2 regions of the Sulfitobacter sp. M13 genome follow, and region 1 is predicted to be linked to the other one. Evidence: riboswitches for the same ligand, from Rfam matches in the RefSeq annotation. Region 1 holds a riboswitch; the other holds the start of a gene.
What was found. Region 1 has a riboswitch for cobalamin ahead of ACVBAU_RS15800 (DUF1636 family protein). Riboswitches for the same ligand answer to the same signal wherever they lie in the genome.

Region 1 (3,412 bases):
TGTTTGCGCGCCATATCTTGCAGGGTGGCAAGCCCGTAAGGCCAATAGCTTTCGCCCCCGATCAGCCGCACCAAAACCGCCTTGGCCCCCGCAAGGGTCTGTTCGGCATAGGTATCGACCGACAACGGATGTTTCAGCGCCACCAGATTGGCCAGCCGCAAAGACGGCAGCCCGCCTTCGGCCCGATGCCAGCCCGCCGCGAAAGCCCCCAGATCACTGTCTGAAAAGGACAGCACAACCAGATCCGCCGGCGTCTGCCCCAAGTCTTGGGGCAGGTCGCTTTGATCCAGTCCGTGGCTTTCGCGAAAGACGACATGCATGGCAGTTTAGCCCTCTAGCACCGCGCGGATCGCGGCTTCGTTCACGTGATCATGCTCTGCGATCACGACCAGCTGGCTGCGGCGCGGCGTGTCCCCCCAAGGGCGGTCGAACTGGCTGCGTACACGTTCGCCCACGGCCTGCACCAACAGACGCATCGGTTTGTCCTGCACAGCGATATAGCCTTTGACGCGCAGGATTTTCTGTTCGCGCGCCAGCCGCAGCACGGCGGCCTCAAGCGTGGCGACATCGGCGACTTCGCCCATGTCGATCACAACGCTTTCGAAATCGTCATGCTCGTGGTCATCATGCCCGTCGTGGTGGCTGGGGCGTGCGTCGATGTCATCCTCGGCGGCGGCTTCGAGCCCCAGTACAACGCGCGGGTCAATCACGCCTTCGGTCATCGGAATGATCGGCAGCTTGCGCGGCGCGTGGGCCTCGATCACCTTGCGCGCGGCTTCTACGCCTTCGGGGCCCGCCAGATCGGCCTTGGACAGCAGCACGATATCGGCGCAGGCAATCTGGTCCTCAAAGACTTCGGACAGCGGCGTTTCGTGATCCAGACTGTCATCCGCGTCGCGCTGCGCAGCGATGGCATCCAGATCGGGGGCGAACTGCCCGCTCGCCACGGCTTCTGCATCGGCAAGGGTGATCACGCCGTCCACGGTGATGCGCGACCGGATTGCGGGCCAGTCAAACGCCTTGAGCAAGGGTTTGGGCAGCGCAAGGCCGGAGGTTTCGATCAGGATGTGATCCGGCGTTTGCGGCAAAGCCATCAACGCCTCGATCGTGGGGATAAAGTCATCGGCCACGGTGCAGCAGATGCAGCCGTTCGCCAGCTCGACGATGTTCTCGGCGGGGCAGTTGTCGATCGCGCAGGATTTCAGGATATCGCCATCCACACCGGCGGTGCCGAATTCATTGACCAGCACGGCCAGACGCTTGGAGCCCGCATTTTCCATCAGGTGACGGATAAAGGTGGTTTTGCCGGCACCCAGAAAACCGGTGATCACGGTGACGGGAATTTTGGTAAGGTTGGTCATTCGGTAGGCTCCTGTGGGGGAATGCGAGCAATGGATTGTTTGCGGAAAACCACGGGGCGTTCACGCCAGGGTACCACGCCGTCGGTGGTCTGGGCATAGGCGGAGACGCCGTTCACGATGTCGGACAAATGGGCGTCGGTGTCGAGATCGCCGTACACATAGGTCCAGCGTGACGGACCGCCCGACAGAACCATCGAACAGCCCCGCGAACAGGCCGACAGACATTCGGCACCGCGCAGTTGCACACCGTCAGGCAGTTGCCCCGACAGCGCGTCAAACAGCTGTTGGCCGGGGCGCGGCGCGTCCTCGGGGGTGATCTGACCTGCGCGGCAGGTGGTGCAGATGGTGACGGTGACCGGTTGATCCGTGGTGGTCATATCTTGCCTCATACGTCGATGGGCCAAGGGGGATCGCCAGCAGCGAACGACATGCGAACAGCGTTCTAGGCCAGTCGCGAAACACCCCGTTCGCCCGTTACAAACTATGCTGGCAGGTCTCCCGGCTTGCGGATCTAAGGCAGCTTGCCTTGCAACTTTTCACCTTCCCAGCCATCGGGCCAGTGGTTGAAAGGTCTCTCCGGTCACGGTCGCGGGGGCGGCTGCGCTTGGCGCTGACCCAAGGCTGGATCAATGCGTATCGCGTTCCCTCTTCGCCTGTCTGGGACAGGAACCAACATACGCCCTGCATTGGTCATTTGCCCGCCTCTGTCAAGCAGCGGCTGTCATAACGCGGGGGCCAAACCCGCTTTGCGCGGATTTTACCGCGACCGCCCCCCCGTGCCGGCGCGCTGCGGATGCTTGACGGGATCATCGCAGGCTGACACCAAGGGCTGCAAGAAAAACACGAGGTTCCGCCATGCCCACCCGCGCTATCATGATCCAGGGCACCGGGTCGAATGTGGGGAAATCCATGCTGGTGGCAGGGCTGTGCCGCGCCGCGACGCGCCGCGGTCTCTCTGTTGCGCCGTTCAAGCCGCAGAACATGTCGAACAACGCCGCCGTCACCGACGATGGCGGAGAGATTGGCCGCGCCCAGGCCTTGCAAGCGATTGCCTGCGGACGGCCCCTATCGGTGCATATGAACCCCATTTTGCTGAAACCGGAAACCGACAGCGGGTCACAGGTGATCGTGCAGGGACACCGCCACAGCACCCTGCAAGCGCGCGATTTCAGCAAGGCCCGCGCAGGGCTGATGGCCCCCGTGCTCGAAAGTTTCGGTATCCTCGGACAAAGCGCCGATTTGATTATCGTCGAAGGGGCGGGCAGCCCGGCTGAAACGAACTTGCGCCAGAACGACCTCGCTAACATGGGCTTTGCCCGCGCCGCAGGCGTGCCTGTCGTGCTGGCCGGCGATATCAATCGTGGCGGCGTCATCGCCCAGATCGTCGGCACGCAGGTGGTCATGGACCCGGAAGATGCAGCGATGATCACCGGCTTTCTGGTCAACAAGTTTCGCGGCGATGTCAGCCTGTTCGACGAGGGATACCGCGAGATTGAACGCCGCACCGGCTGGACCGGTTTTGGCACCCTGCCATGGTTCGCCAATGCACATCTGCTGCCCGCCGAAGACGCGGTGGACCTGTCGCGTGCCCCATCGGCGGGCGGTTTCCACATCGTCTGCCCGATGCTGTCGCGCATCGCCAATTTCGACGACCTTGACCCGCTTGCGGCAGAGCCGTCGGTGCGCTTGACCATGGTGCCCCCCGGTACGCCGCTGCCCGCCGACGCCGATCTGGTGATCCTGCCGGGCACGAAATCCACCCGCGGCGATCTCGCATTTCTGCGCGCTCAAGGGTGGGACATCGACCTATATGCCCATGTGCGGCGCGGCGGCGCGGTGTTGGGAATTTGCGGCGGCTACCAGATGCTGGGCCGGTTTATCGAGGATCCGCAGGGCTTTGAGGGACCTGCGGGCCGCGAAGAGGGGCTGGGCCTGCTGGATGTCGAAACCCGCATGGCACCGGACAAGACCCTGACCCGCGTCACCGCAGACCACACCGCGACCGCCACGCAGATCGACGGCTATGAAATCCACATCGGCCACACCTTGGG
Region 2 (3,412 bases), 1.1 Mb from region 1:
CCGCGAATCCCCTGTTTGGGTGCCAGACGTTCGCGGCGGGCGGTCTGACGTGTCGCGCCGCCAAATCCCGTCTGAACGAAGGGGGCAACCGCACGGCGGGATAGCCCTCTATCCCAAAAGATACCGCCCCCTATCCGTCGATGCCCCCGACCCACCTGCTTGCGCAAATGAAAGCGCAGCCGTCAGCGGTCACGATAGGTCCATGACAATTTTTCATCATGGGGGATGACATGAAAGTTACACACACACTGCCAATTCTTGCCACGGCCGCACTGATGGCCGCCACCGCTGCCAGCGCTGATAGTTTCAGCCTCTCGGGGGCCCGGTCGGCCATGCAAAGCGATATTTCGTTTAACGCCATGCAATCCGCGGGACAGGGGCAGATCAAACTGCGCCACAAGGTCCAGCCCAAAGCGCAGGCTCGTACCCCCACCATCAGCAGCCGCAGCCGTTCCTTTCAGGCGTTCAGCGGTGTCAGCACTGCGGCTGACCTCAAAAGCCTCATTGCTTGGGCCGAGGCCGGCCCCAAAGGGTACGACGCCGTGCAGTACGGGGCCAAGCGCCTGCCGCCGCAGCGCCCGACACAGATGACCATCGGCGAAATCTATCGCTGGATCGACCGCACACCCGGACAGCAACACGCCATTGGGCGGTATCAGTTCATACCTGCCACCTTGCGCAGCCTTGTGCGTCAGGCAGGGCTCAGCAAAAACGACCGCTTTACGCCAAAGCTGCAGGACGGGCTGGCGGATATTCTCTTGGCCGATGCAGGGTTCGTGTCCTTCAAGAAGGGCGAGATCAGCCGCCACCGCTTTATGGAAAACCTTGCGCGTATCTGGGCCGGGTTTCCCACTGCTAGCGGGCGGTCCTATTATCACGGCTATGCCGGCAATAAGGCGGTCATTTCATGGAACGAGTTTGACGCCGTCATGAGAAAGATTTTCGCGACCAAACGCAGCTGATCCCGCGATAGGGCTTGTTCCGGGCGGATAGCCGTGGCCCAATAGGACGGTCTGGTGTCCGCGTGGCGGAAGAATCGGGAAGCGGGTGAAAGTCCTGCACGTGCCCAACGCTGTAATGGGGATGGTTTGCGCCTAGGCCACTGGAGATATCCGGGAAGGCGTGCAGACCAGACGACCCTAAGTCAGAAGACCGGCCAGACAGTACAGCTTGCCCCGCGTGGACAGCGGGATAGGCGCAGAAATGTATTGTTGGGGAATGAACAATGCCGATATCGTCCGCGCTGGCACCCGCCGCGCCTTTCTCAGATGCTGAACGCGACGCCGTGTACAAGGCAATCTTTACCCGCCGTGATGTGCGCGATCAGTTCTTGCCCGATCCCGTTGCAGACGATGTCCTGCACCGAATTTTGACCGCCGCGCACCACGCGCCCTCGGTCGGCCTGTCACAACCGTGGAATTTCATCGTGATCCGCGACCAGCAGGCGCGCGATCAGGTCTGGCAGGCCTTCAACACCGCGAACGAGGAAGCCGCCCAGATGTTTGAGGGGGATCGGCAGACGACCTACCGGTCGCTCAAGCTCGAAGGCATACGCAAGGCTCCCGTCAATATATGCGTGACCTGTGATCGCAGCCGCGGCGGCAAGGTGGTACTGGGCCGCACCCACAATCAAAGTATGGACCTTTATAGCACCGTCTGCGCGATCCAGAACCTTTGGCTTGCCGCGCGCGCCGAAGGCATCGGCATGGGGTGGGTCAGCGTGTTCCACGATGCGGATTTGCGCAGCTTGCTGGGTATCCCCGACCGCATAGAGATCGTCGGCTACCTGTGTCTGGGGCACGTCGACGAGATGTATCAAACGCCCGAGCTTGAGGTGAAGGGCTGGAGCAAGCGGCTCCCCGTGGACGAAATGATCTTTGACGGCAAATGGCAGGGTGACCCCTAGGCGGGTATTCCCCCTGTGTCATGGGACACGTCGAATATTTGAGCAACTGGCGGAACTTTGCCGGTTCCATGACGTTCCCCCTCTGAAGCCTGCGTATGTCGCGCGGGCGCTAACAGAGGATTATTTCAAATGGGCGGTATCATTTATCTCGTAGGTCTTGTGGTTGTTGTCATGGCGGTTCTTTCGCTCATCGGCCTAGCGTAATTCAATGCCGGGGAGGCAATTACATGAATACGACACTTACTGACAAAACACCCGACGGATCATATGTCGACTGGCCTGCAATTTTCGCAGGTACCGTTGTCGCTGTGGCCATTGGCCTGTTGCTGACCAGCTTTGGCGCGGCGCTTGGCCTGTCGTCGATCACGCTGGACGGGACAGACAATTCTTCCACACTTGAACTGGTGCTGACGGCGCTGTGGCTGGTGATCACGCTGATCGCGTCTTACCTAGCAGGGGGCTATATCGCTGGCCGTATGCGCCGCCGTGTTGAAAGCGCGACGGAAGACGAAGTGACTGCACGTGACGGGATCAATGGTCTGGTTGTTTGGGGCCTCGGGTCGGTTATCACTGCCGTTATGCTGTCCACTGCCTTTACATTTGCCGCCAACACCGCAGGCAATGTTGCTGCTGGTGCAGGCAAAGCAGCCGGTACTGTTGTCGAAGCTGCGGGCTCTGCCGTGGGCGGTGCTGCAGCTGGTCTGGCTGATGCTGCTGGTGCGGCGATTCCGGACGAGGCAAAGAATGATCCGACCGACTATCTGTCGAACCAGCTTTTGCGTCCAAATCAGGTTAACCCGACCACCGCTGATCCAGAAGAGCTGGCACAGCAGACAGCCAGCATCATGGCAAATGTCTACCGCACGGGTGAAGTGAGCGAAGAGGATCGGACCTATCTTGCCGGTGCCGTCGCTGCACGTACCGATCTGACACAAGCACAGGCGAAGAAACGTGTCGATACGGTCGTGACCGAAGCGCAGGAAGCGCGCCAAGAGGCCGAAGAGGCAATCGCCGCAGCCAAGGCCGAAGCCGAGCAAGCTGCTGAAGCGGCGAAAGAAGCTGCAATCGACGCAGCTCAGGCGGCCCGTAACGCGGCCATTCTGACAGCCTTCGTTCTGGCTGCTGCGTCGTTGATCGCCGGTGTCGCATCGGTTGCAGGGTCTGTCCACGGTGGCCGTCACCGCGACCAAGGCCGCTTGTTTGCCGGTCTGACATACCGCGGTTAATCCGCATAACGTGAAAATTGAAACCCCGGCTGCACAAGTGGTCGGGGTTTTTTTATTCCATCGGCGATTCGCGAGAGTGTGCACGGCACAGTAGCCGGTCAGCGGAACGTCGATCAGATGGGCAACTGAGCTGCGAAAGCCGAACAGAGGCAAAGGCAATAAGATATGATCATTAAGGTGCCAATTGGGCATAAGCGTGCAAAGGATCACTAATCGGCAAGCATACCCCTGAAAAAAACGTTTTTAATCATAGGGTTAATTGAAGCTCCAAATTCATCTT

Region 2: linked by a shared signal. The riboswitch ahead of bluB (5,6-dimethylbenzimidazole synthase) and the one ahead of ACVBAU_RS15800 (DUF1636 family protein) in region 1 are both predicted to bind cobalamin.

Annotation. Positions count from the first base shown of each region.
Region 1 is NZ_CM130281.1:3,260,556-3,263,967, reverse strand. It holds gene cobN (cobaltochelatase subunit CobN) at 1-320, opposite strand, end outside; gene cobW (cobalamin biosynthesis protein CobW) at 327-1,361, opposite strand; gene ACVBAU_RS15800 (DUF1636 family protein) at 1,358-1,738, opposite strand; cobalamin riboswitch at 1,833-2,050, opposite strand; gene ACVBAU_RS15795 (cobyric acid synthase) at 2,217-3,412, shown strand, end outside.
Region 2 is NZ_CM130281.1:1,067,164-1,070,575, forward strand. It holds gene ACVBAU_RS05075 (hypothetical protein) at 231-962, shown strand; cobalamin riboswitch at 998-1,175, shown strand; gene bluB (5,6-dimethylbenzimidazole synthase) at 1,226-1,906, shown strand; gene ACVBAU_RS05085 (hypothetical protein) at 2,134-3,132, shown strand.